3 regions of the uncultured Limimaricola sp. genome follow, and region 2 is predicted to be linked to each of the others. Evidence: riboswitches for the same ligand, from Rfam matches in the RefSeq annotation. Region 2 holds a riboswitch; each other region holds the start of a gene.
What was found. Region 2 has a riboswitch for thiamine pyrophosphate ahead of AADJ02_RS08595 (thiamine ABC transporter substrate binding subunit). Riboswitches for the same ligand answer to the same signal wherever they lie in the genome.

Region 1: another riboswitch for thiamine pyrophosphate. It lies ahead of thiD (bifunctional hydroxymethylpyrimidine kinase/phosphomethylpyrimidine kinase); the one in region 2 lies ahead of AADJ02_RS08595 (thiamine ABC transporter substrate binding subunit).
Region 3: another riboswitch for thiamine pyrophosphate. It lies ahead of thiC (phosphomethylpyrimidine synthase ThiC); the one in region 2 lies ahead of AADJ02_RS08595 (thiamine ABC transporter substrate binding subunit).

What each region holds. Positions count from the first base shown of each region.
Region 1 covers NZ_CAXHZL010000009.1:78,148-87,578, forward strand. The annotation lists gene AADJ02_RS12380 (hypothetical protein) at 1-136, shown strand, start outside; gene AADJ02_RS12385 (isocitrate lyase) at 328-1,956, opposite strand; gene AADJ02_RS12390 (malate synthase A) at 2,020-3,543, opposite strand; gene AADJ02_RS12395 (short-chain fatty acyl-CoA regulator family protein) at 3,728-5,164, shown strand; TPP riboswitch at 5,210-5,308, shown strand; gene thiD (bifunctional hydroxymethylpyrimidine kinase/phosphomethylpyrimidine kinase) at 5,372-6,172, shown strand; gene AADJ02_RS12405 (FAD-dependent oxidoreductase) at 6,169-7,143, shown strand; gene thiS (sulfur carrier protein ThiS) at 7,127-7,324, shown strand; gene AADJ02_RS12415 (thiazole synthase) at 7,327-8,097, shown strand; gene AADJ02_RS12420 (thiamine phosphate synthase) at 8,094-8,690, shown strand; gene AADJ02_RS12425 (HesA/MoeB/ThiF family protein) at 8,687-9,431, shown strand, end outside.
Region 2 covers NZ_CAXHZL010000005.1:115,857-125,287, forward strand. The annotation lists gene AADJ02_RS08565 (outer membrane beta-barrel protein) at 1-449, opposite strand, end outside; gene petA (ubiquinol-cytochrome c reductase iron-sulfur subunit) at 773-1,333, shown strand; gene AADJ02_RS08575 (cytochrome b N-terminal domain-containing protein) at 1,345-2,688, shown strand; gene AADJ02_RS08580 (cytochrome c1) at 2,703-3,545, shown strand; gene AADJ02_RS08585 (ATP-binding cassette domain-containing protein) at 3,750-4,445, opposite strand; gene AADJ02_RS08590 (thiamine/thiamine pyrophosphate ABC transporter permease ThiP) at 4,432-5,937, opposite strand; gene AADJ02_RS08595 (thiamine ABC transporter substrate binding subunit) at 5,943-6,929, opposite strand; TPP riboswitch at 6,965-7,063, opposite strand; gene aroC (chorismate synthase) at 7,156-8,256, shown strand; gene AADJ02_RS08605 (PRC-barrel domain-containing protein) at 8,330-8,686, opposite strand; partial or broken gene AADJ02_RS08610 (DMT family transporter) at 8,768-9,431, opposite strand, start outside.
Region 3 covers NZ_CAXHZL010000004.1:246,260-255,690, reverse strand. The annotation lists gene glgB (1,4-alpha-glucan branching protein GlgB) at 1-850, shown strand, start outside; gene malQ (4-alpha-glucanotransferase) at 931-2,745, shown strand; TPP riboswitch at 2,776-2,905, shown strand; gene thiC (phosphomethylpyrimidine synthase ThiC) at 2,989-4,800, shown strand; gene AADJ02_RS07945 (DMT family transporter) at 4,909-5,880, opposite strand; gene AADJ02_RS07940 (DUF4011 domain-containing protein) at 6,071-9,431, opposite strand, start outside.

The DNA of each region.
Region 1 (9,431 bases), on a different contig from region 2:
AAACCAGGATGAAAGTCCGATGGCCAAAGCCCGGATGCCGCTCCGCAGGTCGCCTGTGCGCGCGCCGCAGTTGCCGACCATGCCTTTGATCTCGGCAGCGCCGGCCTTCGACGTGGACTGCTTCGTCTTCAGCTGACGCCAGCCCGGGTTCGTGAACCGCGCGCGTCTGCCGCGGATCGCGCCGCATCCCCTACCGTGCGACCTTGGCCTTTACAGGTCCTTCAAATGTCGCGACGCGACCCCCCATGCAAGGGGCCGCGTCTTCTGGCGTGCGTCCCGACCAGGCCCGGTCGGAACGCACGGTCAGCGCGTCGGGTCAGCGTGCGATCACTCGGCCGCGAACTGGTTCATCGTGTTCGCATGACCCCCGGCCTTGAGCGCGCGGTCGCCCCCGACCATGACCTTGAAGCTGTCGCCCAGATCCGAGCCGACCTCGTGCTGGTGCTTGACCGCCGATATGCCGCGCCGGATTTCCTCGCGCTGCACGGTGGCGACATAGGCGAGCATCCGGTCTTCGCCGAAGTAGCCGCGCGACAGTTCGTCCACCGATTTTGCGGTCAGGTGGAAGGTCGGCAGGGTGATCAGGTTGTGGAACACGCCCGCCTTGGTCGAGATGTCGTACTGGAACCGCTTGAGCCGCGCGTCGGCCTCGCGGCCCAGATCGGTGTCGTCGTAATCGGCCTTCATCAGCTGGGTGCCGTCCGGGTAGTCCGTCTCGGCGATCCGGCCCTCGCCGATCCAATCCTCGCGCACCTGACGGCGCAGGTTGAGGGTCCAGTTGAACGAGGGCGAGTTGTTGTAGACCAGCTTGGCCTTCGGGGCCTTTTCGCGGATCTCGTCCACCATGCTGGCGATCTCGGCGACATTTGGCGTGTCTGTCTCGATCCAGATCAGATCCGCGCCGCCGTCGTTGAGTGAGGCCACGCAATCCTCGATGACCCGGGCGCGGCCGGTATCAGCCTTGAAGCGCACGAGGCCGTTGGGCAGGCGTGCAGGCTTGGCCCAGCCGCCGTCGCGCCACAGCGCGATCTCGCCCTCGGTGGGCTGGCCCGCGAAGCTCTCGGTCTCGATCCACTTGAGGTATTCGGCCGCGTGATCGCCGGTCTGCTGGCTCACCGGGAGCTTTTGCGTCAGGCCTGCGCCAAGGCTGTCGGTACGGGCGACGATCACGCCTTCGGTGACGCCCAGCTCCTCAAAGGCCATGCGGCAGGCGCGCAGCTTTTCGATGAAATCCTCGCGCGGGACCGTGACCTTGCCGTCCTGATGGCCGCATTGCTTGGCATCGGAGACCTGGTTCTCGATCTGCAGGCAGCAGGCACCCGCCTTGATCAACTCCTTGGCCAAAAGATAGGTCGCGTGCTCGTTGCCGAAACCCGCGTCGATGTCGGCGATGATCGGCACGACGTGGCTTTCGAAGTTGTCGATCGCGGTGACGGCGGCGCGCTCGGCCTCATCGTCGCCGCTCTCGCGCGCCTTGTCGAGGGCGCGGAACAGGTCGTTGAGCTCGACCTCGTCGGCTTGGCGCAGCGAGACGTAGATCTCTTCGATCAGATCGGCCACGGCGGTTTTTTCATGCATCGACTGATCCGGCAGGTGGCCCCAGCGGTTGCGCAGCCCCGCGACCATCCAGCCCGAGAGATAGACGTAGGCGCCCTTGGTGGTGCCGCGCAGCCGCTTGACCGAGCGGATCATCTGCTGCGCGTGAAAGCCGGACCAGCAGCCCAAGGATTGGGTGAAATGCTCAGGATCGGCGTCATAGGCGGCCATGTCGGCGCGCATCACCTTGGCCATGTCGCGGGCGATGTCGAGGTGGGTGTTGTAAGTGTTCTGCATTTGCAGTTGCAGGATGTCGTCGATGCCGATGCCGCCGGGGGCGGAGCCTTCCGGAAAGCGCGAGGCGAGGCTCGCGCGGCGCTCGGCATAGGTCTTTCGGCTCTGGGGGGTCATGTCGGTCATTGCATTCGGTCCTTGTCGATGAATTGGGGGAAGGGGCGGGGGTCGGTGGCGCCCGCGTAAAAATCAGTCGAGCGTGTCGAGCAGCGGTGCCGCGAGGCGGGCGACGTGGTCGGGCTGCGGCGTGGCGCAGGCGGCCTCCTGCACGATCCGCGCAGCCGAGGCATAGCGGCCGCGGTGGAAACTGTGCGGGCCCAGCCACTCGACCAGCGCCACAATTTCCTCGTGGATCAGCTCGGCCAGCCAGTCGGCGGTCATGCGGCGGCTGTCGCCCGCCTCCATCTCGACCGTTGTGCCATGAGCCAGCCATTGGCCCAGCCGGGCGCGGGCGAGATCGGCCGAGGCGAGGCCGTGCAGGCTGTCATCGATGCGGACCGGGCCGCGACCGGCGATCCATGCGGCAAGCGCGCCGATGGCGATGTGGACGGTGCCGCGCAGCCCGGCTTCGGTGACGGGGCCGGTGTGAGGCTTCAGGAGCATCTCTGGGCTGATCCGGAAATACTGGCGCGGTTTGCCGATCTGGTGCGTGCCGGGCAGGGCGCGCGAGGTGGCCTCGCGGGCGGGCTCGACCCGTTCGGGCGTGGCGAGCCACATACCGTCGCAGCCTTCGTCGAGCGGACGGCGCAGCGCGCCTGCGTCACTGCTGTCGGGGGCTTCGGCGATGGCGTGGGTGCCACGACGATGCGCGACCTTGACCATGCGCGCGGCGCAGGTGCCCAAGAAGGCGGCCTCGGGGTCAAGCATCGCGGGCAGCACCGCGTCGGCATGGGCGCGCATCAGCCGCAGGTAGGAGGCGGTAAGCGGGGCGCGGCGCATCGTCAGGCCAAGCGCGCGGCCCTTCAGCTCCCAAAGGATTTCGTCCATCTCGAAGCCCGCGTTGACGCTCTCGAGAGAGACCTCGGCGCGGATCGTGCCGGGGGCGAGGCCCGCGCGCTCCTCGACGATGTCGAGGATCTCGGACCAGAGCCGCGCCTCGCGGTGGCCGTCGATGCCGCCAAGTTGCAGAAACGGCCCCTTGTCGCGCGCCGAGAGCGGTGCGGCGAGATGGGTGACGATGAGCGCGATGTCGAACAACCCCGCCGAGACCGGGTGACCGCCGATCAGCAGCGCCGGCTCGTCCCGGCCAAGCGGGCGCGGACGGATCAGCATCGGCGTGTGATCATCGGGGGCCTCGATCAGAGCTGCGATCCCGGCGATCAGGTTGGCGAAGCCGGGCGCCGTGGTTTCGTCGAGATCGACCAGCAGCGTCGAGGCACCGCAGCTTCGGGCCATGGCCAGAGCCCCGGCTTCGGCGGCGCTGGCGAGGCCGATGCGACGGTCGCGCAGACCCTCGGGCGCTGGGGTGCACGTCCACATGCCTTTGCGGATGCCTGCGGTGTCTTCGAGATAGTCGGGCAGGCGGCCTTCGTCGGCACGCTCCTGACGGCGATCGCGGGCGACCGAAAGCGCCTGCATCTTTGGCGCGAAGCGGGTCTGGAGTTCTGCCGCGAGGGCGAGGGCCTCTTCGGTCAGGACGCGATCGGCACCGGGCACGTCGCGCAGCAGGACCGGCTTCGGGGCGGCGGGGGCATGGACGAGATCGAGAGACATCTGCGTGACCTTCCTGTGGGGGGCCTGTTGATGGGCCTGTCTGCGGCACCGAAGGAGGAGGACCGGTGCCTGTTCTGTCTGTAAGGTTAGTGTGGTCATGGCGCAGGTGCAGCATAATTTTGTTGCGAGCGGGTAATCTTGTAAGTTATGTCAGCGGTAAGTTTGAAACATTGTTAGGTCTGAAATGAACGAACGCGGTGAAAAGCTGCTGATCGGTCCCCGGCTCAAGGCGCTGCGCGTCTCGCTCGGGTTGACGCAGGTGCAGATGGCCGGGCGGCTCGGGGTGTCGTCGAGCTATGTGACCTTGATGGAGGGCAACCAGCGCCCCGCCTCGGCCAAGCTGCTGATGCGGCTGGCCGAGGCCTTCGACATCAATGTGAGCGAACTTGCGCCCGAAACCGACGCGCAGCTTGCCGCCGATCTGGCCGCGGCGCTGAAGGATCCGGCTCTCGAAGCGAATGTCGGTCGGGTCGAGATTGAACAGGCGCTCTCGGCGGCACCGGGCATCGCGGCGGCCCTCGTGCGGCTGCACGACCGCTACCGCCAGCTGGTGCTGTCGCGCCAGACCGACGCCAATCCGCTGGCCGACCGCGACAAGGTCGAGGTGCTGGAGGAGGGCAGCCGCGCGGTGCAGTCGGTCCGGGCGTGGCTGTTCGAGCGGCGCAACCATGTCGACGCGCTCGACCGCGCCGCCGAGGCCATGGCCGAGGAGATGAAGCTGCACCGGAGCGAGCCGCACACTGCGCTCACCGAACGGCTGCGCGGGCATGGCATCCGCGTGCGTATCCTGCCCTCGGAGGTAATGGCGGGCCGATTGCGCCAGCACGTGGCGCATCGCGGCGAGCTGCGTCTCTCCGAGCTTTTGGGCCAGTCGAGCCGCCGGTTCCAGATGGCGGTGCTCTTGGCGCGGATGGAGTTGCCGCAGGAGATCGCCGACGAGGTCGCGGCCTCGGGGCTGACGGACCCGTCGGCGCTGGCGCTGGCGCGGGTGACGCTGGCCAACTACTTCGCCGCAGCTCTTCTGATGCCCTACGGGCGCTTCCTCGCCGCCTGCGAGACGGCGCGCTATGACGTGGAGCTTCTCAGCCACCGGTTCGGCACCAGCTACGAGCAGGTGGCGCACCGGCTGACGACCCTGCAACGCGAAGGCGCGCGCGGCATTCCGTTCTTCTTCGTGCGCGTCGATCAGGCGGGCAACATCTCCAAGCGGTTCAGCGCCGGGCGCTTTCCGTTTTCCTCCTTTGGTGGCACCTGCCCGCTGTGGAACATCCACGCCGCCTTCGAGGCACCCGAACGGGTGCAGACCCAAGTGATCTCCATGCCCGACGGCGCGCGGTATTTCTCCATCGCCCGCACCGTGACGCGGCACGGCGGCACGTTGGGCCAGCCCGCCACACGGCTGGCCATCGGTCTGGGCTGCGACGTGGCCTATGCGCCGCGGCTGGCCCATGCCGAAGGGCTCGACCTCGACCGCATCACCCCCACCGGCATCGGTATCAACTGCTACCTGTGCGAGCGGCCCAACTGCGCCAGCCGCGCCCATGCGCCGGTCAACCGCCGGCTTGAGATAGACGAGAGCGAACGCGGCCTTGCGATCTACCGCTTCGAGGGCGAGCGGTGAGAATGCCCTCCCTTGCGTCACCCTTGGTGCGCCGATAACCTCCGCTCGAATCCGTTGGGGTGCCCGCAAGGGCTGAGAGGCAAAGGCCGACCCATCGAACCTGATCCGGCTAATACCGGCGGAGGGAACGGAGACGCGACTCGAGGCTTGCGACGCCCGACGCCCGAGGTCCGTCCTGCGTCCCCCGTCCGGGGGGAGAGCGAGACGATGCGCATCAAGACGGCCCTGACCATCGCAGGCAGCGACAGCGGAGGCGGCGCGGGCATTCAGGCCGATATCAAGAGCTTTGCCGCCTTCGGCGTATACGGCACATCCGCCCTCACCGCGATCACGGCGCAAAACACGCGCGGCGTTCATGGCGTCATGCGGGTGCCGCCCGAGATGGTGACGGCGCAGATCAGGGCCGTGCTAGACGACATCCCCCCCGACGCGATCAAGATCGGCATGCTGGGCGGTGCGGCGGTGGTGGAGGCCGTGGCCGAGGCGCTGGCGGGCTACGAGTGCCCACTCGTGCTCGACCCAGTGATGGTGGCCAAATCCGGCGACGCGCTGCTGGATGACGCGGCTGTCGATGCGTTGGCAACGCTGTTGATCCCCCGCGCCACGATCCTGACTCCGAACCTGCCGGAGGCGGCGCGTTTGCTGGGCTTGTCGCAGGCTACGACAGCCGCCGAGATCGTCGCCCAAGGGCGGGCGCTGCTCGACCTAGGCCCGACAGCGGTGCTGATGAAGGGCGGCCATGCGACGGGGCCGCATTGCACCGACCGCCTGATCACCCAGGCGGGCGTGCACGAAGTGACGGGGCCACGCATCGCCACGCGCAACACCCATGGCACCGGCTGCTCGCTCTCGGCAGCGCTGGCAGCCCTTTTGGCGACGGGCCGTACGCCGGAGGCGGCGTTGGAGCGGGCGCAGAGCTGGCTGTCGGGGGCGATCCGCGCGGCGGACAGGCTTGGGATCGGATCCGGGCACGGGCCGGTGGATCATTTCCATGAGGGGCGGCGATGAGCCTGCGCATCATCGGCGGCGGCGTCATGGGCCTCGCCGTGGCGGCCGAGCTGTCGGCGCGCGGGCGCGCGGTGACGGTGGTGGACCGGATGGCGCAGGCCGGGCCGCATCACTGTTCGTGGTGGGCGGGGGGCATGTTGGCCCCCGACTGCGAGGGGCTCACGGCGGAGGAGCCGGTGGTGCGGCTCGGGCGCGAGGCGGCGGGCTGGTGGGCGCGCCAGGGCGCGCAGGTCATACGGCGCGGCACGCTGGCGGTGGCGCTGGGGCGCGACCGGGCGGAGTTCGACCGCTTTGCCCGCCACGTGCCGGGCATGGCGCTCGATGCCGACGGCGTGGCGGCGCTGGAGCCGGAGCTCGCGGGGCGCTTTGCCCGAGGTTTGCATGTCGAGGCCGAGGCGCATCTCGATCCGCGCGCAACCCTGCAGGGCCTGCGCGACCGGCTCGCCGCGCGTGGCGTCGTGTTCGAGACGGGCGAGGGCCGGTCAGAGGGGGCGGTGATCGACTGTCGAGGCCTCTCGGCGCGCGACGCCATGCCCGACCTGCGCGGGGTGCGCGGCGAGATGGCGGTGCTGCGGGCGCCCGAGGTGGAGATCACCCGGCCCGTGCGGCTGCTGCACCCGCGCTACCCGCTCTATGTCGTGCCGCGCGGACAGGGGCTCTTCATGCTCGGCGCGACCCAGATCGAAAGCGAGGGGCGCGGCCCCGCGACCGCGCGGTCGGTGCTGGAGCTATTGAGCGCGGCCTATGCGCTGCATCCCGCCTTCGGCGAGGCCGAGGTTCTGGAGATCGGCGCCGATGCGCGCCCGGCCTTTCCCGACAACCTGCCGCGCATCCGGCGGCGGGGCGAGACCATTCATGTCAACGGGCTGTTCCGCCATGGTTTTCTTCTCGCGCCCGCGATGGCGCGGATGGTGGCGGATTGGCTCTGCGACGGCATCAGACCGGAGGTGTGCGATGAGGATCATGGTTAACGGCACGGCGCGCGAGATCGCGGCCGACACGCTGGCCGAGGCGCTGGTGGCGCTCGGGCAGGGGGAGGAGACGGTGGCGACGGCGCTCAACGAGGAGTTCGTGCCCGCCACCGCGCGCGCGCGGACTCCGATCGCGCCGGGCGACCGGATCGAGATCGTCGCGCCGCGGCAGGGGGGCTGAGCATGGTCCGCTTTTACGGCACGGAGCTGCCCTCGCGGCTGATGCTCGGCACGGCGCAATACCCCTCGCCATCGGTTCTGGCCGAAGCCTTCCGCCGCTCCGGCGCGGGCATCGCCACGGTTTCAGTGCGGCGCGAGGCGGCGGGGGGCGAGGGCGGCGCCTTCTGGGCCTTGGTGCGCGAATTGGGCGTGCGTCTTCTGCCCAACACCGCCGGCTGCCATTCGGCGCGCGAGGCGGTGACCACGGCGCGCATGGCGCGCGAGCTGTTCGGCACCGACTGGATCAAGCTTGAGGTGATCGGCCACGCCGACACGCTGCAGCCCGACCCTTGGGGCCTCGTCGAGGCGGCGCGGGAGCTGTGCGACGACGGGTTCAAGGTCTTTCCCTACACCACCGAGGATCTGGTGCTGGCCGATCGGCTGCTCGGTGCGGGCTGCGAGGTGCTGATGCCGTGGGGCGCACCGATCGGCACCGGGCTGGGGCTGGCGAACCGCTACGGGCTGCGCAGCTTGCGGGCGCAATTCCCGGGGGTGCCGATGGTGGTCGATGCCGGGCTGGGGCGACCGTCTCAGGCCGCCGAGGCGATGGAGATGGGCTATGACGCGGTGCTGCTCAACACCGCCGTGGCCCGCGCGGACGACCCGGCGGCGATGGCCGAGGGCTTTGCCCGCGCGGTCGAGGCCGGGCGGCTGGGGTTCGAGGCAGGCGCGATGGAGCCGCGCGACATGGCGGCCCCCTCGACGCCGCTCATCGGAAAGGCGTTTCTGGCATGAGCCTCGATCGCTTTTACCCGATCTTCGACGATGTGGCGTGGCTGGAGCGGATGCTGCCCTTGGGCGTGAGGCTAGTGCAGCTGCGGCTGAAGGACCGGACCGAGGCCGAGACCCGCGCGCAGATCGAACGTGCCCGCGATCTTTGCGCCGTGCGAGGCGCGACGCTGGTGGTCAACGACCATTGGCAGACCGCGATCGATCTGGGCTGCGCCTGGCTGCATCTGGGGCAGGAGGATCTCGACGCCGCCGATATCCCCGCGATCCGCCGCGCCGGGCTGCGCCTCGGGGTCAGCACGCATGACCGGGCCGAGCTGGAGCGGGCGCTTTCCCTCGCGCCCGACTACGTGGCACTGGGGCCGGTCTGGCCCACCATCCTTAAGAAGATGAAATGGGAGCGGCAGGGGGTGGAGCGGCTCGGCGAATGGAAGCGCGAAATCGGCGGGATCTCCCTCGTCGCCATCGGTGGGCTGAGCGTAGCGCGCGCGAAAGAGGCCTTCGCGGCGGGGGCGGATGTGGTCTCGGCGGTCACGGACATCACGCTGAACCCCGACCCGGAGGGCCGGGTGCGCGAGTGGATAGGGGCGACGCGATGAACCGCTATGCGCGGCAAATCGCGGTGCCGGAGTTCGGCGTGGAGGGTCAGGCGCGGCTGCGTGCGGCCCATGCGCTGGTGATCGGCGCGGGCGGGTTGGCTGCCCCGGTGCTGCAATATCTCGCGGGTGCTGGCGTAGGCCGCCTTCGGCTCGTCGATCCCGACCATGTCGAGGCCTCGAACCTGCACCGCCAGACGCTCTTCCGCGAGGCTGATCTCGGACAGTCCAAGGCCATCGCGGCGGCGGCGCATCTGGCCGCGCTCAACCCCGACTGCGCGGTCGAGCCGGAGGTCGCCCGCTTCGATCCGGGCAATGCGGCGGCGCTCTGCGCGGGCGTCGATCTGGTGATCGACTGCGCCGACAGCTTTGCCGCGAGCTACGTCGCCTCGGATCACTGCATGGCGGCGGGCCTGCCGCTCATCAGCGCCTCGGTCACCGAGCTGTCGGGCTATGCAGGTGGCTTTTGCGGCGGCGCGCCAAGCCTGCGCGCGGTGTTTCCAGACCTGCCCGCGCACATGGGCTCCTGCGCCGAGGACGGCGTACTCGGGCCGGTGGTCGGCGTGATCGGGGCGGTGCAGGCGCAGATGGCGCTCGCAATGTTCGCGGGCATGGCACCCTCGCCGTTGGGGCGGCTGGTGAGCTTCGATGCCGCGGGCTGGCGCTTCGGCGGCTTCGGCTTTGCGGGGGCCGAGGAGCCCGCGCAGGCGCCGCGGTTCCTCGCCGCCTCGGAGATCGCGCCGG
Region 2 (9,431 bases):
CGCCCCTCGCCGTCGTCATACTCGACCCGCGGCACCGCGACGCCCAAACCGCCACCGACATATGGCGTCAGGCCATAGGCGGCATCGGGAAAGCGGCGATAGGCGTTCAGCGTCAGGATATTGAGCCCGTCGGTGAATTCCAACGTCTCGAGCCCCTCGTCGGCAAGGGTGTCGTCGTCGGCATAGACCTTGGTGTGGTTGAAATCGAGGCCGAAGCCGAGATTGTCGCCGCGCCACCAGGTCGCGCGCAGGCCGTAATGCGGCGGCGCGTCGAAGGAGTTGCCCTCCCAGCCGGCGGTGAAATCGCGGTCACTCGTGGTGCCGGGCCGATCGACCGTGACACCCGAATGCGGCGCGCCCTGAACACCGCCATAGAAACTCAACTCGACCTCGGAATGGGCAAGGGCGGGAAGCAGGATCAGGAGCAGCGGAGCGGCGAGGCGGAACATCGGATATGACTTTCGGTCGGACGGTGGCGGACAGGGATGGGCGACAGACTCGCGCCACTATCACCCGAATCTGGAGATCCCAGTAACAAACCCCAAGGCAAAGCCATTTCAATTTTCCGTTGTCGCATTCCCGCAACGGCAAGCAGACCCCGCCCCCTTGTCGGCGCGGGTCACGGGGCCTAGGTGCCTCCGGCTGCGCGGTATTGTCCGCTGGACGGGCGCGGGATTGATGGCTAAACAGCGCCAAAACGCCAAGCGGGTCACGGCCCGCGGTCTTTTGCCGTCCGGGCGACGCCGCCCCAGCCATACCGGAGATCACCCCCGTGTCACACGCAGACGATCATCAGGGCACACGCCGCGATTTTCTCTACTATGCCACCGCCGGTGCGGGGGCTGTCGTGGCCGGCGCCGCGGTCTGGCCCCTGGTCAACCAGATGAACCCCTCGGCCGACGTTCTGGCGCTCGCCTCGATCCGGGTCGACGTCTCCGGCGTCCAGCCCGGCACCCAGCTTACCGTGCTGTGGCAGGGCAAGCCGGTGTTCATCCGCTCGCGCACCGAAGAAGAGATCGCCGCCGCCCGCGAGGTCGACGTCAACTCGCTGCCCGACCCGATCGCACAGAACGACAACCTGAACGGTGCCGCCCTCGCCACCGACGAGAACCGCGCGCTGGACGAGACCGGCACATGGCTCGTGCAGATGGGTGTCTGCACCCATCTGGGCTGCGTGCCCCTGGGCGAGCAGGGTGACTTCGGCGGCTGGTTCTGCCCCTGCCACGGGTCGCACTACGACACCGCCGGCCGCATCCGCAAAGGGCCCGCACCGCGCAACCTGCCCATTCCCGTCGCCGAATTCGTCGACGAGACGACCATCAAGCTCGGCTGAGGAGACCCCTGATGTCCGGTATTCCGCACGATCATTACGAACCCAAGACGGGTGGCGAGCGCTGGCTCAACAACCGCCTTCCGGTCATCGGCCTGCTCTATGACACGCTGATGATTCCGACGCCGAAAAACCTCAATTGGATGTGGATCTGGGGCATCGTCCTCACCTTCACTCTGGCGCTGCAGATCATCACCGGCATCGTGCTGGTGATGCACTACACGCCGCATGTCGACATGGCCTTCGCCAGCGTCGAGCACATCATGCGCGACGTGAACGGCGGCTTCATGCTGCGCTACATGCACGCCAACGGCGCCTCGCTGTTCTTCGTGGCGGTCTATGCGCACATCTTCCGCAGCCTCTACTACGGTTCGTACAAGGCCCCGCGCGAAGTCACCTGGATCATCGGCATCCTTATGTACCTCCTGATGATGGGCACCGCCTTCATGGGCTACGTTCTGCCCTGGGGTCAGATGTCGTTCCACGGCACTGCGGTGATCACCGGCCTGTTCGGCGCCGTGCCCTTCGTGGGCGAGGCGATCCAGACCTGGCTCTTGGGCGCTTCGGCCGTGGGCCAGCCTGCGCTGAACCGCTTCTTCTCGCTGCACTACCTGATGCCCTTCATCATCGCGGGCCTCACCGTCGTGCACATCTGGGCCTTCCATTCGACTGGCAACAACAACCCCACCGGGGTCGAAGTGCGCCGCACCTCGAAGGAAGAGGCCAAGCGCGACACCCTGCCCTTCTGGCCCTACTTCGTGCTGAAGGACCTGTTCGCGCTCGCCGTGATCCTCGCGGTGTTCTTCGCGATCGTCGGCTTCATGCCGAACTATCTCGGCCACCCCGACAACTACATCGAGGCGAACCCGCTCTCGACGCCCGCGCACATCGTGCCCGAGTGGTACTTCCTGCCCTTCTACGCGATCCTGCGCGCCTTCACCGCCGACGTCTGGGTCGTGATGTTCGCCGAGTGGATCACCTTCGGCATCGTCGACGCGAAGTTCTTCGGCGTGCTGGCGATGTTCGGCGCCATCGCGGTGATCGCGCTGGCCCCGTGGCTCGACACCTCCTCGGTACGCTCGGGCCGCTATCGCCCGATGTTCAAGTGGTGGTTCGCGCTGCTGGTCGTCGACTTCTTCGTGCTGATGTGGGGCGGCGCGATGCCCGCCGAGGGCATCTATCCCTACATCTCGCTGATCGGGGCCGCCTACTGGTTCGGCTACTTCCTCGTGATCCTGCCGCTTCTGGGCGTGATCGAGAAGCCGCTGCCGATCCCCGGCACGATCGAAGAAGACTTCAACGCGCATTACGACCCAAAGACCGGCGGCACCCACACCGTCGTCAAGCCGGCCGAGTGAGAGAGGCAAGACACATGCTGAGAACCGTCACGCTGGCCGCGATCGCGGCGATGGGCCTCTCCGGCGCCGCCACCGCGGAGTCCGAGACGCACATCACGGATTACGACTTTCCCTACGAGGGTCCCTTCGGGGCCTTCGACCAGATGCAGCTTCAGCGGGGCCTTCAGGTCTACACCGAGGTCTGTGCCGCCTGTCACGGGCTGAAGTACGTCTCCTACCGCAACCTCGCGGATGAGGGCGGCCCCGGCCTGCCCGAGGATCAGGTGCGGGCCTATGCCGCGCAGTTCGAGACCTTCGACGAGGAACTCGACGACTTCCGCCCCGCCACCGCGGCGGACAAGTTCCCCGAGAGCTCGCTGCCCGAGGCACCCGACCTGTCGCTGATGGCGAAATCGCGCGCGGGTTTCCACGGCCCCTATGGCTCGGGCATGAACCAGCTCTTCAAGGGCATGGGCGGGCCGGAGTACATCGCGTCGCTGCTGACCGGCTACGAAGAGACGCCCGAGTGCGCGCCCGAGGACTTTCCGGGCTACTACAACGTCGCCTTCGGCTCCGGCGGCTTTCCCGAAAGCTGCATCGACGAAGACGGCCACCACGAGGTGCCCGGCTCCTGGATCGCCATGCCGCCGCCGCTTCTTGGCGACGACGTGGTCTACGAGGACGGCCACGAAGCCTCGGTCGTGGAAGAGGCCAAGGACGTGACCGCCTTCATGATGTGGACCGCCGAGCCCAAGATGATGGCCCGCAAGCAGGCCGGCTTCACCGGCGTTCTGTTCCTCGGCATCCTCGCGGTTCTGCTCTACCTCACCAACAAGCGGATTTGGCATCGCGCCAAGTACGGCCCCCGCGACGAGTGATCGTCCGCGCCGCACGGATCACGGGGCGCCCCTTCGGGGGCGCCTTTTTTCATGCGCGGTATGTGGCCGGATAGGCTGGGCATCGGAAGCAAAAGGGACGGCACGTGACGCTCCGACGTCATGGCCCCTTCTCCTCCTGCTGCGATGCGCAAGGCACCGCCATGCCCCGAACGCGGCGATGGACAGAAGCCGTCGCCCAGTGCCTCAGCGCCCGAGATAGACCCTGAGCGCCGGGGGCGGATCGGCAAGTAGGGGTGCCGCCGCCTCGGGCGCTGCGGCAACACCGGCATCGACCAGAACGATGTGGCTCGCGATTCGCGCCGCGTCCTCCGGCGCGTGGCTCACCATCAGCAGTGTCCTCCCCTCCCCTGCCAGCACCTCGCGCGCCAGATCGAGCATCTCGGCCCGCAGACCCGGCCCGAGCGCGGCGAATGGCTCGTCGAGCAGCACCAACGCCCGGTCCATCAGAAGCACCCGCGCCAGAGCCGCCCGGCTTTGCTGCCCGCCCGAGAGCGCGGCGGGCCTGCGCGCGCCCATGCCGTCCAGGCCGACGCGCTCCAGCACCTCTCCGATGGCGCGCCGCCGTTCCGCGTCGAGCCGTCCGCGCGGATCGAGACCCAAGGCGAGATTGCGCTCCACCGTCAAGTGCGGGAACAGGTTGTTGTCCTGAAACAGGATCGAAATCGGCCGCGCGGCGGGCAACAGCGGCGTCAGGTCGCGCCCATCCCAGAGGACGCGGCCCGCACCGGGCGCGAGAAACCCCGCGATGGTGGCGAGCAGCGTCGACTTGCCGCCACCCGATGGCCCCATCACTGCGCAGACCGCACCGTCCTCCAGCGCCCAATCCGCCGAGAGGCCGAACTCACCCTGCCGGATCTCCAACCCCTCAAGCCGCAGCATCGACGCGCCCTCCCCTGTCGAAGATCCAGAACAGCGCGAGGCTCAGGCCCAGCAGCACCAGCGCCACCCCCGCCGCCTGCTCCATCCGGTAGGCCGACATCAGGCGCACCATCAAGAGTGGCAGCGTCGCTTCGCCGTCGCCCGCGAAAAGCGCGATCACCCCGAGGTCGCCCATCGACAGCGCCGCCGTCAGCCCGGCGGCGAACCCCAAGGGGCGGCGCAGGCGTGGCAACAGCAGCCAGCGCAGCCGCGCCCAGCCGGCGAGGCCAAGTGAGGTCGCCAGCCGCCCATGCGCGGCCTCGGCCTGTGCCACAGCGGGGGCCAGCACGCGCGCCGCGAAGGGCAGCGCCATCGCAGCGTTCACCCACCCCGTTACCACCAGCGCCACATCGCGGGGCGAAACCAGCGGATAGAGCACCACGAACAGCCCCGTGCCCATCACGAGGCTTGAAGCGGCGAGCGGCAGCAGCATCGACAGCTGCGCCAGCCCGCCCCCGCGCAGCACCAACGCCAAGGCCAGCGCCAGCGTCAGCACCGTCGCCCCCAGCGCCACCGAGATCGAGCGCAGCGCCGCCGCCCAGACCCCATCGGGCAAATCAAACAGCCCCGGCGCGCCGCGCGCCACGATCATCGCCAGCGGCCCCATGAGAAACAGCGTGGCAAGGGCGATGGCCACCGCATCACGCAATTGCCCGCCCGGCTCGAAACGCTCGACCACCCGGTCGAGCCCTGCGCCCAGCGCCTCGGGTGCGCCTGCCGTCCGCACCATCAACGCGGCGGCGGCACAAAGGCCGAACTGCACCATCGCCAGCACCGCGGCACGGCCCAGATCGAAGTCGAATCGCAGGGATTGATAGATCGCCAACTCCACTGTGGTCGCGCGAGGCCCGCCACCCAGCGTCAGCGCCACGGCAAAGCTCGTCAGACAGATGAGAAAGATGACGGCAAAAGCCCCCGGCACTACGGCGCGCAGCATCGGCCCTTCGAGCAGTCGCCCCACCGGCGCGCCGAGCGAAGCGGCGAGGCGAAAGCGTTCGGCGGGGATCGCGATCCAGCCCTGCAGGATCAGCCGCACTGCCAAGGGCAGGTTGAAGAATACATGCGCCAGCACCACCCCGTGCCAGCCATAGACCGAGACGGGACCAAGACCTGCCAGCCCCAGCGCGTCGTTCAAAAGCCCGCCGCGACCGAACACGCCGATGAGGCCAATCACCGCGACCACCACTGGCAGGATGAAGGGTGCCCCCAGAAGCGTCACCAGCGCGCCGCGCCCGAAAAACCGCCGCCGTGCCAGAGCCCGCGCCACCGGCATGGCGAGCACGACCGACACGCAGGCCGACAGCGCCGCCTGCCAAGTGGTGAACCAGATCGCCGAGAGATCGGCGGGGCCGAGCCGCAGTGCGAAACCCGCGCGCCAGATCACGGCCGCCAGCGTGCCCAGCGTCAGTGCCAGCACCAGCCCGGCGGCGATGCCGCCGGGCCATCTCGCCACAGGTGTTATTGCGACAGCCCCTGTCGCCAGGCCTCAATCGCGGGCGCGCGCAGCGCATCGGCTTCGGCCTCGGGCAGCCAGATCGCCTTTTCGGGCATCGCGATGTCGCGGAAGCCTTCAGGCCATTCGGTCTCGGGCAGCGCCGAGGGGTAGGACCAGTTCGAGGTCGGGATCAGCGACTGGAAGGTCTCGCTGGTGACGAACTGCATGAACCGCTGCGCCAACTCCGGCGCGTCGGTGCCCTCAAGCTGAGCCGCCAGCTCGATGGTCATGTAATGCCCCTCCTCGAAGATCGCCGCCGAAACGGTGTCGTCGTCCTCGGCGATCGCGTGGTAGGCGGGCGAGGTGGTGTAGCTCAGCACCATGTCGACCTCGCCCTCGGTGAAGAGACCATATGCCTCGGACCAGCCCGGCGTGACGGTGGTGATCTTGGGTGCCAGCGCGGCCCATTTCGCCTCGACCTCCTCGCCAAAGACCTCCTCGGCCCAGAGCACCAGAGACAGGCCCGAAACCGAGCTGCGCGGGTCCTGGATGGCGATGCGCAGATCGTCGGAGGCCGAGACCAGCTCCGCAAAGCTCCCCGGCACCTCTTTCAGCGCCTCGTTGTCGTAGACGAAGGCGAGGTAGGACCAGTCGAACGGCAGAAAGACTTCGTCGGTCCAGTCGATCGGCAGCGTCAGACCGGCGGTGTCGACGCCATGCGGCGCGAAGAGCCCGGTCTCGCGCGCCTTCTTCATCTCGGTCGAATCAAAGCCGATGGCCACGTCCGCCTCGGTGCGCGCGCCTTCGAGCAGCAGCCGCGGCAGCAGGTCGCCGGTCTGGTAGTCGAGCGTACAATCGCACTCGGCCTCGAAGGCCTCCTTGATCGCGGGGCCGGGGCCCCATTCGGAGGCGAAGTAATCGGGGGCATAGACGGTGAGGGTCTGGCCTTGCGCGAGCGCCGGGGTGGCGACGAGTGCTAGGGCGAGACCCGCATTCAGGCGATGGGACATGGTCATCCTCCAATGCGGGCGAAGAGCAAGGAGGACGCGTGTCCCGAAACCTTCCCTCCGCCGGTGTGATCCGGTTCAGGTTCAACGGGTCCGCGCGATGCGCATCTCAGCCAGTGGCCCCCCGAGGTGGCGCAGACACTACGCCATGGGGGGCTGCGCGCAAGCCCCCGCCCTTTCCCCCGCACCCGCCCCGCGCTACACCGGCCCCGCCACAAGGAGAGCGTCCATGTCCCTCAACAGCTTCGGCCACCTGTTCCGTGTCACCACATGGGGCGAAAGCCACGGCCCCGCACTCGGCGCCACGGTCGATGGCTGCCCACCGGGGGTGGAGATTACCGAAGCCGACCTGCAGGTCTGGCTCGACAAGCGACGCCCGGGCCAGAACAAGCACACCACGCAAAGGCGCGAGCCCGATACGGTGGAGATCCTGTCGGGCGTGTTCGAGGGCCGCTCCACCGGCACGCCGATCCAGCTGATGATCCGCAACACCGACCAGCGGTCCAAGGATTACGGCGACATCGCCGAGACCTTCCGCCCCGGCCATGCCGACATCGCCTATCACCTGAAATACGGAATCCGCGATTATCGTGGTGGCGGTCGCTCGAGCGCGCGCGAGACGGCGGCGCGGGTGGCGGCGGGTGGCGTGGCACGGGCCGCGTTGGCAGCCCTTCTGCCGGATTTGAAGATCACCGGCTACATGGTGCAGATGGGCGAGAAGACGATCGACCGCTCAAAGGTCGATATGGCCGAGGTGGCCCGGAACGACTTCTGGTGCCCCGATGCGCAGGCCGCGACCGATTGGGCCGACTATCTCGACGCGCTCAGGAAGGACCACAACTCGGTCGGCGCGATGATCGAAGTCGTAGCCTCGGGCGTGCCCGCGGGCTTAGGCGCGCCGGTCTATGGCAAGCTCGACACCGATCTGGCGGCGGCGATGATGTCGATCAACGCGGTCAAGGGTGTGGAGATCGGCGAGGGCATGGCGGCGGCGGCGCTGACGGGCCGCGACAATGCCGACGAGATCTTCATGGGGCCGAACGGGCCGGAGTACGGCTCGAACCATGCGGGCGGGGTCTTGGGCGGCATCAGCTCGGGGCAGGATGTGGTGGTGCGCTTTGCGGTCAAGCCGACCTCGTCGATACTGTCGCCCCGCAAATCGATCCGTATGGACGGCAGCCCGACCGAGGTCATCACCAAAGGCCGCCACGACCCCTGCGTCGGCATCCGCGCGGTGCCGGTGGCCGAGGCGATGATGGCCTGCGTGCTGCTCGATCACTATCTGCTCGATCGTGGCCAGACCGGGGGCGCACGCGGTACCATCGGCTGAGGTCGTTGTTAGAGACAATTCAGAGACAACAAAGGCCGCCGGGGCATCCCTCGGCGGCCTTTCTCGTGGCGCGTCAGATCCAGTAGTAAGGCGCGCCGTAATGGGTATAGGCCGCCTCTTCCCAACGCCGGTCCTCGTACCAGCGCTCGGGCCGCTCGGGCGCGCCCTGAAGCTGCGCCTCGGTGATGTCGGTGCGATACCCGCCAAGGCCGGTGTCGTAGTCGAGCTTGGACCAAGGGATCGGGTGATGCTCTTCACCGATGCCGAGGAAGCCACCGAAGCCCATCACGGCGTAGGTGATTTTGCCGCTCTTCTTGTCGATCACGAGATGGTCGATGTGGCCAATCTTCTCGCCCCCGGCACCAAACACCTCGGTGCCGTTGACGCGGTCGGACGAAATCGTGCTGTGGCTGTCGCTGTAGTCGAACATGATGTCCTCCTGTGCTGTCTCGGGTGTAAAACCAACAGCCCTGCCCGGCTGTTCCGACGCGCGCGCCGGTGCGCCGGTTTTGGCCGATGGCCGCCGTGCCAGCTGCACCGCGAGGATGCCCGCCGCCACCACCGCGACGCCCAGCGCGTCCGTACCGCCCAGCGCCTCGCCCAAGAGCACGGCGGCGATGACAACGCCGAAGACGGGGTTGAGGAAGTGGAACGTCGCCGCCTTCACCGCGCCGATCCGCTCGACCAGCACGAACCACACCAGCGTCGCCAGAACACCCGGCACCAGCACGGTGTAGACGAAGGCCAGAACGAGCGGCCATGACCACCCCACAGCCCATGTCTCCAAGATCAGCGCCGGGGGCAGCAGCGCCGCCGCGCCGACCAGCATCTGCAGGCCGACCACCATCATCAGGTTGCCACCCGAAGCCGCGCCGCGCACCGCCAGGGTCGCCGTGGCCAGCGCCAGCGCTGCCACGCCGCACAGCGACACTGCGAAGAGGTCGAGCCCGCCCGCCATACGCCCGCCCATGATGATTGCCACGCCCGCGAACCCAGCGACGAGGCCCAGAGCCGCGATGGGCGGCAACCGGTCGCGCAGCACCACCCAGCCGATCAGCGCCACCAGAAGCGGCATGGTCGAGGCGATGATCGATGCGACCGAGGCACCGATCCACTGCATCGCCACGAAGTTCAGCCCCAGATACAGCGCGTTCTGGCACAGGCCGAAGATCACC
Region 3 (9,431 bases), on a different contig from region 2:
GCAGGTGGCGGCCCGCACGCCGGGGGCCGGAACCATCGCCGAGGAAAGCACCGCCTTTCCGGGGGTCAGCCGCCCCGTGGAAAGCGGCGGTCTGGGCTTCGACTTCAAGTGGAACATGGGCTGGATGCACGACAGCCTGAGCTACATCCAGAACGATCCGGTCTACCGCAAGTACAACCACCACCAGATGACCTTCTCGATCCACTACGCGTGGTCCGAGAACTTCGTGCTGCCGATCAGCCACGACGAGGTGGTGCACGGCAAGGGATCGCTGCTCAACAAGATGCCCGGCGACCGCTGGCAGAAGTTCGCGAACCTGCGCGCCTACTTGGGCTTCATGTGGACGCATCCGGGCAAGAAGCTTTTGTTCATGGGCTGCGAGTTCGGACAGGAGCGGGAGTGGAACCACGACCTCTCGCTCGACTGGCACCTGCTCGAGGATGACAAGCACAAGGGCACCCAGAGCCTCGTGCGCGACCTCAACAAGCTCTACCGCGACGAGAAGGCGCTACATGCGCTCGACTGCGACCCGGCGGGGTTCGAATGGATCGACGGTGCTGATGACCAACGCTCGATCTTTGCCTTCCTGCGCAAGGCTGACAGCGGCACGCGCCCGGCGCTGATCATCTCCAACATGACACCGGTGGTGCGCGAGGATTACCGCATCGGCGTGCCAGAAGGCGGCGACTGGGTCGAGCTTCTGAACACCGACGACGAGGCTTACGGAGGCTCTGGCGTGGTCAACACGGGCCGGATCGAAAGCCGTCAGGAGGAATGCCACGGGCGCTCGGTGTCGCTGTCGCTGCGGCTGCCGCCCTTGGCCACGATGATCCTCGTTCCCAACCGCTGAGACAGGTCGGGCCGGGACATCCGGCCTGATCGATGACCACGGGCCGGGCGCTGTCCCGGCCCTTTTTCCATGGAGCCCGCATGACCGACCTTGCCGATCTCTGCCGTCACCACGGGATCACCACCGAATACGACGACCCGCACGGCGATGGCACGCGCCCAGTACCGGAGGCGACGCTGCGCCTGATCCTGCGCAAGATCGGCGTCGATCCCGACGCCCCGGCAAGCGGCGCGGCCGCGCCGCAGGAGATGGTGGTGCCCGAAGACGGCGTGTGCCACCTGCCCGGTTGGCTCGATGACGCACCCGGCTGGGGCATGTTCTGTCAGCTCTATGAGTTGCGCTCGGCGCGCAATCACGGCATCGGCGACTTCCGCGACCTGTCGGACATGGCGCGCATTGCGGGCCGGGCCGGTGCGGATTTCCTAGGGGTCAACCCGCTGCACGCGCTGTTCCTCGGCGATCCGACGCGGCGCAGCCCCTTCTTCCCCTCGACCCGCAGCTTTCTCAGCCCGGTTTACATCGCGCTCGACGATCTGGCCGGTCACGACGCGGGCGACATCGACGGGGCGGCGCTTCGCGCGGGCGACCTTGTCGATTACGACGCGGTGGTGCCCGCCAAGCTCAAGGCCCTGCGCGCGGCCTTCGCGCGACAGCCCTTCGACGGTGACGAGGCCGCCTTCGACGCCTTCGTGAGCCAAGGCGGCGAGCCGCTACGCCGCCACGCGCTGTTCGAGGCGCTGTCGCTTGCCATGGTGGCCGAAGGGAATGGATCGGGCTGGCACGGCTGGCCCGAGGCATTGCGCGAGGTCGAAAGCAAAGAGGTCACCGATTTTGCCGATGAGAACGCGACCGAGGTCCAGTTTCATCTCTGGCAGCAATGGCAGGCCACGCGTCAGCTCGACACCGCCATGGCCTGCGCCATGGAGGCGGGCATGCGTATCGGCCTCTACCTCGACCTTGCGGTGGGCGAGGCCCCCGACGGCTCGGCAAGCTGGGGTGGCGGCGAGACGCAGATGATCGGTCTGTCGGTCGGCGCCCCCCCCGATGTCTTCGCGGCCGATGGCCAATACTGGGGTTTGTCGGCCTTCTCGCCCGGGGGCTTGCGCAAATACGACTACGCTCCCTTCCGCGACATGATCGCGGCGCAGCTGGCCCATGCGGGCGCATTGCGCATCGATCACGCGATGGCGCTGTGGCAGCTGTTCCTGATCCCGGATGGCGAACCCGCCAGCGCCGGCGCGCATCTGCGCTTTCCCTTCTCGGACCTGCTGCGCGTGCTGGCACAAGAGAGCCGCGCGCGCGAGGCGGTGGTGATTGGTGAGGACTTGGGCTTCGTGCCGCCGGGTTTTCGCGAGGCGATGCAGGCGGCCAACATCCTGTCCTACTCGATCCTCTACTTCGAAAAGGACGGCGATCGCTTCAAGCGCCCCGAGGAATACCGCCCCACCGCGCTGGCCTGTCTGTCGACCCACGACCTGCCGGTGCTTGAGCGCTGGTGGGCGGGCGAAGACATCGCGCTGCGCCGCAAGCTCGGTCTCGTGGGCGAGGAGGACAGCGACGCCCATGCCAAGGACCGCGCCCGCGAGCGCCGTGCCCTGCTCGATGCGATGCGCCGCGCAGGCGCGCTGCGTGGCCGCCTGCCGCGCCAGAAGGAGATGCCGCGCGAGGTGCTGGTCGCGGCCTACCGCTATCTCGCGCGCACCCGCGCTGCCCTCGTCGGTGTGCGGCTGGCCGACATGGTGGGCCCCAAGGCGCCAACCAACATGCCCGGCACGGTGGACGACTATCCCAACTGGCGGCCGCGTGCGCCGCTGGAGGTGTCCGACATCGCCAGCCACCCCGATTTTCGGGCGGTGACGGCGATGATGCGCAAGACGCGTCCGCGCGGCGCTTGACACCCGCCCTGCCGCGACGGCAGGGTGGCCGCACTTCACCAGGGGGGCCCCGGCAAGGGGCTGAGATATCGCTGGCGAGGCCGCTATGGCCCACGCGCGCGCAGACCCTTCGAACCTGATCCAGTTCATACTGGCGTAGGGACGGTGCGCGGCTGCTGGGCTTTTGGGGCGACTCCCTTTCCATCACCGCTTCTCCACCCCCGCTGTCGTTCTGGATCGTCACCGCCGACGCAAGGACGCCGCATGACGATCAACACCACCCCACCCGAACTGCCCCGCGTGACCACCGGTCCGCTCCCCGCTTCATCCAAGGTCTGGAAGGCCGGGACGCTGCATCCCGACATTCGCGTTCCAATGCGCGAGATCGCGCTGCACCCGAGCGCCGGTGAGCCAAACGTGAGGGTCTATGACGCCTCCGGCCCCTATACCGACACCGAGGCTGCGATCGACACCGCCGCAGGGTTGGCCCGCCCGCGCGAGGCATGGATCATCGCGCGCGGCGACACCGAAGACTACGAGGGCCGCAACATCCGCCCCGAGGACAACGGGCGCATAGAGACAAGCGACAAGCTGCGCCCCTTTCCGCGCACTCATGCGCCGCGACGGGCGACGGGCGACCGCGCTGTCACCCAGCTTGCCTATGCCCGCGCGGGCATCGTCACGGCGGAGATGGAATACGTGGCGATCCGCGAGAACATGGGCCGCGATGCCGCGCTGGCCCGCGCGCGCGACGGCGAAAGCTTCGGCGCGGCGATCCCCGATCACGTGACGCCCGAATTCGTGCGCGACGAGATCGCGCGCGGCCGCGCCATCATCCCCGCCAACATCAACCATCCCGAGCTGGAGCCGATGATCATCGGCCGCAACTTCCTCGTGAAGATCAACGCCAATATCGGCAATTCGGCGGTCACCTCCTCGATGGAGGAGGAGGTCGAGAAGATGGTCTGGGCGATCCGCTGGGGCGCCGACACGGTCATGGACCTCTCCACGGGCCGCGACATTCACGACATCCGCGACTGGATCTTGCGCAATTCTCCGGTGCCGATCGGCACGGTGCCACTCTATCAGGCGCTCGAGAAGGTCGGCGGCATCGCAGAGGACCTGACATGGGAAGTGTTCCGCGACACGCTGATCGAGCAGGCGGAACAGGGCGTGGACTACTTCACCATCCACGCAGGGCTCAGGCTTCATCACGTACCGCTCACCATCGATCGGGTCACCGGCATCGTCAGCCGGGGCGGCTCGATCATGGCCAAGTGGTGCCTGCACCATCACCGCGAAAGCTTTCTTTACGAGCATTTCGAGGAGATCTGCGAGATCTGCCGCCGCTACGACGTGTCGTTCTCGCTGGGCGACGGGCTGCGCCCGGGCTCGATCGCCGATGCCAACGACGCCGCGCAGTTCGCGGAGTTGGAGACGCTGGGTGAGCTGACGCAGATCGCGTGGAAGCACGATTGTCAGGTGATGATCGAGGGCCCCGGCCACGTCGCCATGCACAAGATCAAGGAGAACATGGACAAGCAGCTGGCCTGCTGCGACGAGGCGCCGTTCTACACGCTGGGGCCGCTCACCACCGACATCGCGCCGGGCTACGACCACATAACTTCCGGCATCGGCGCCGCGATGATCGGTTGGTTCGGTTGCGCCATGCTGTGCTACGTCACGCCCAAGGAGCATCTGGGCCTGCCCGACCGCGACGACGTCAAGACCGGCGTCATCACCTACAAGATCGCCGCTCATGCCGCCGATCTCGCCAAGGGGCATCCCGGTGCGGAGCTGCGCGACGACGCGCTGTCACGCGCGCGGTTCGAGTTCCGCTGGGAAGACCAGTTCAACCTCGCGCTCGATCCCGACACCGCGCGCTCGATGCATGACGAGACGCTCCCCAAGGATGCCCACAAGACGGCACATTTCTGCTCCATGTGTGGACCCAAGTTCTGCTCCATGCGGATCAGCCACGACATCCGGTCCGAGGCCCAGAAAGAGGGCATGGCGAAGATGGCTGAGAAGTTCCGCGAGGGCGGTGCGCTCTACCTGCCCGAGACCAGCGCCTGAGCCTTCGGGCGCGCGCCGGGCAGGCGTCGCGGCGATGTTTGTCGAGTGAACGGGAAACGAGTGCAAAGGGCGGCGGATCGGGGCATGGCCCCGGTCCGCCGTTTCTTGTCATGCTTGCGGTGCGAGTGCTCTGTCCGAGGCGTCGCCCTGCCGCGCGGCCACCCGCTCGCGGTGCACCACATAGGCGCCCGAGCCGAGAATGATCGCCATGCCCAACGCGGTCGCCGCATCCGGCAGATCGCCGAACACCAGATAGCCCAAGGCCACGGCACCGACGATTTCGAGGTATTGGAACGGTGCGAGCAGCCCCGCTTCGGAGCGGCGGAACGCCTCCGCGATCAGCAGGAAGGTCCCGGCCGAGACCGCGCCCACCAGCGGCAGCATCCCCCAGACCCAACCCGGTGCCGTCGGCACGTTGAGCGCGTGCAGCCCCAAGAGCCAGCCTGCCCCGAACAGCGTCATCGCGATCAGCGCGGCATAGAGCGTCGCCCCGGTCTGGATCGTGAGCGCCGAGCGCGTGGCCGAGGCGCGCCGCAGGATCACCGCGTTGAGCGCAAAACCCGTGGCCGAGGCCAGCGGCAGCAGCGCCGCCGGGGTGAAGCCCTCGAACCCCGGCCGGATCACCACCAGCACGCCCACAAAGCCCACCGCGACGGCGGCATAACGGCGCGGGCCGACCTTTTCGCCCAAGAGCGGCGCGGCGAGCAGCACGAGGATAAGCGGCTCCACGAAGAAGATCGCGATGGCGGTGGCGATCGGCATCACTGCAAGGGCCCCGACAAGACCGCCCATGGTGACGACCGCGCAGAGCCCTGACAGCATAAGGATGGGCGAAAACATCGCCCCGCGCAGTCTGTGGCGCAAAATCCCGGCCAGCAGCAGCAGGATCGTGCTCTGGAAAGCGAAGCGCCACAGCACCACCTCGGCGGGCGGCAAGGCTTGCGTCAGCAGCTTGGCCAGCGTGTCGCCCACCGGCAGCAGCGCCATGGCGAGGATCATCAACGCAAGCCCGGTCCCGGTGGAGCCGTGATCTGTACGACGGGCGGGGGCGACGGGGCTTTTGGTGCGGGGTCGGATCATGGGCGTCTCCCAACATGCACGCCCCCCGTCAGAGGGGCGCGGCCGTCCGGGCGTCCGGGACGAAAATGACGAGGTGGCCGGGGGGAACGGACGACGCCATCGTCGGCCCCGTGACCGGCCATGCCACAGGGCTAGTGACCCTGCGTCGGCCGGTCAAGGCTTGCCATCGCTCCTGCCGTTCGCCGCCCTCTCAGCCTTGCGGCGCGGGCAGTGACAACCGCTTGGGCCGCTCGGTCTCGCGCCGTGCCCGATCCGCGGCCAGCGCCGCGCGCAGCCGTGCGTCGAGCCGATCGGCCACGTGCCCCGGCGCGCGGAACCAATCGGTCGACCAGACCCTTTCGATCCGCCAGCCAAGCCCCTCCAGCACCGCCTGGCGCACGCGGTCCCGGTCGCGCGCGGTGGCCGCCGAATGGTATGTCGCCCCGTCGCATTCGACGCCCGCCAGATAGGCCCCGCCCCGGTCGGGATGCACCACCGCGAGGTCGATGCGGTAGCCCGAGACCCCGATCTGGCAGCGCACCTCCCAGCCCTTGGCCTCGAGGGCACGCGCCACCGCCTCCTCGAAGGGGTTCTCTGCGGGCCCGAGGCTGCCACCGTCGCGCGCGGGCAGCGCCACGGCGCCGCGATCGGCATAATCGAGAAACGCCTTGAGATCGGCGACGCCACGGGCGCGGCTGCGCCCCAGATCGATGTGTTCCGCGCCCAATGAGGCGAAGACATGCAGCTCGCGCCGCGCCCGGGTGATCGCGACATTGAGCCGACGCTCGCCGCCCTCGGTGTTGAGCGCGCCGAAGTTCATCGAGAGCTTGCCCGCGAGATCCGGCCCGAAGGTGACCGAGAACAGCATCACGTCGCGCTCGTCGCCTTGGATGTTCTCGAGGTTCTTGACGATCACCGGCTCGTCGCGCGCCTCGTCGAAGAACCACTCCAGCTCCGGCACCTCGCGCCGCATCGCGTCGAGCTGATCGAGGATCAGCGCCTGCTGGTCGCCGTTGAAGGTGATGACGCCGAGGCTGTGACGCTGGCCTTCGGGCTGCGCTAGCGCCGCCATCAGACGCTCGCGGATCAGCGCGACAACGGCGCGCGCCTCCTCGATGTTGGTGCGACCCTTGCCGCGCCCATAGCGCCCCTCGACCCGGTGCAGGGTGATCGCCTCGCCCGCCGTTCCCGGCGAGGGAAAGGTGACGAGACCGCCGTCGTAGTAGAAGTGGTTCGAGAAGGCGATCAGCGCCTCGTCGCGCGACCGGTAGTGCCAGTCGAGCCTGCGCACCGGCACGCCGGAGGCCGCCACCTCGTCTAGGATCGACGGCATGTCGCGCAAGGACAGCGCGTCTGGCTCTTCGTCGTCGTCCTCCTCGTCGGATCGGCCAAAGAAATTGGTCGGCGGCAGCTGCTTGGGGTCGCCCACCACGATTGCCTGCCGCCCGCGCGCGATGGCGCCGATGGCGTCCCATGTGGTGATCTGGCTCGCCTCGTCAAAGATCACCACGTCGAAGGCGGGCTGACCGGCGGGCAGGTATTGTGCCACCGAAAGCGGCGACATCAGCACGCAAGGGGCCAGTTGCGGCAGGCTGTCGGGCATCTGCCCCAAGAGCTGCCGGATCGGCATCGAAGGACGCTTGAGCCCGAGCTGATGGCGCAGCACGCCAAGCTCGGAGGCGCGCGGCACCGTGTCTCGCGCGGGCAGATCGCCACCAATCCGGCGCAGCGCCTCGGCGGGGGCCATGGCAGCGGCGCGGTCATCGAGCATGCGGAACCGCGCCACAAGATCGTCCTGCGCCCAATGGGCGAAGTCGCGCAGAAGCGGCTCGGCATCCATCGCGCGCGGCAGCCACCATGCGGCATAGGCGGCCTCGAAGGCGGCGCGGGCGGGCCGGTCGAGCTTGCCCGCCTCGATCGCCACGATCAGCGGACCCAGACCAGCCGTTTCGGCCTTGCGGCGCAGCGCCACCCAGCGGGTCCAATCCGCCAGCCGCGCGGCTTGGGCGTCCAGCGCCTCCAGCGCCTTGGCCAGATCGGCGGGGGCTGTGTCCTCGGGCACTCGCCCGCCCAAGGCCTCGAAGGCCTCGCTGGCCGCCGCCGCTTCGGCATCCGCCGCTTCGAGCGCCGAAAGTGCCGCGCGCAGGGGCCCCGCCCCCGGCTGGCGCAACTCGGCCCGCACCGCGCCGAGCCGCGCGGGCTCCACCCCCTCGCCCGCGAGCCCGGCCAGCGCCGTCTCCAGCGCGCGGTGGGCCGCGACCATGGCCCCGAACCCCTCACCCGACAGCCGCGCCAATGGCGAGGTATCGCGTTGGCTTCGCGCCCGCCCAAGCCGGTGCAGCGCATCGAGATCGCCGCCGGGATCGACCGTGCCCGAACGCGCATGGCTCTGCAGCACGCCGCGCACCCGCCGCTTCGCCAGCGCCGAGAGCGGCCAGACCCCGGCTTGGGCGGCGCGCCAATCGGCGTCGAGGGCGGCGACATCGATCCGGGTGTCGGCATCATCGGGGTAATCGGCAGACAGCCGCCCGCGCGCCGAGGCCATCGCCGCCTCGGCCTCGCGAAGCGCCGCCACGGCGCGGTCCAGCTCGGCCAGCGGCAGATCGGGCAGCGCCGACAGATCGGGCGCGCCCTCTGCCGCTAGCGGCACCAGCCCCATGAGCAGCTCGCGCCGCGCCGTCATGCGCGTCGCCCGAGGGGCGAGGCCGAGCCGGTCGCACAGCGTACCCAGCGCCCGGTCCAGCCCGCGCGCCGCGCGGCCCAGCGCCACCGCCGCGCCGAGAAACCGCTCCTGCCAGTCAAAGGACCATTCGGCCCCCGACAGCAGATCGACCGGCGCGTCGCGCCCGGCCACCTCGGCCAGACGCTCCAGATCGCCCGCGAGGTCACGCAGCCGCGCGTAGCTTGCAAAGTCATGCGCATCCGGTCCGGGGAAGACGAGCCGGAACGGCGGCTCGCCCGCGGCGACGCGCCCGATCGCGTCGAACACCGAAAACCCCTGCCGTCCGTTGCGGTGCAACGCCGCGACATAGGCGTTGAGCTGATCGCGGGTGAGGCGCAGATCCTCGGTCACCTGCACCCAATCCGCCTCGCTCCCCCGCGCCGCGCGGTCCCAGCCGCGCCCGAGCTGCGCCAGCACCGAGGCGCGGTCGGTCTTGTTCGAATGCAGCTCGAGGCAGGCGTCGCCCAAGCCATGCGCCGCAAGACGGCGATGCACCACGTCGAGAGCGGCGGCCTTCTCGGCCACGAAGAGCACGGTCCGCCCCTGCGACATCACCTGCGCGATTATGTTGGCGATGGTCTGGCTCTTGCCCGTCCCCGGCGGGCCGATGAGCACGAAGTCGCGCCCCTGTGCTGCCGCCGCCACGGCGGCGAGCTGGCTGCTGTCGGCGGGAAGCGGCGTGACCAGATCGGCGGGCATCAGCGCCCGGTCGAGATCGCGCGGCGCGATCACCGGCAGGTCGGGCTGCGGATAGGCCGTCTCCGGCCCGTCGAGCAGGTGACGCACCAGCGGGCTGTCGCGCAGGTCGTCGCTGCGCGCGACGAGATCCTCCCACATCAAGAACTTGGCG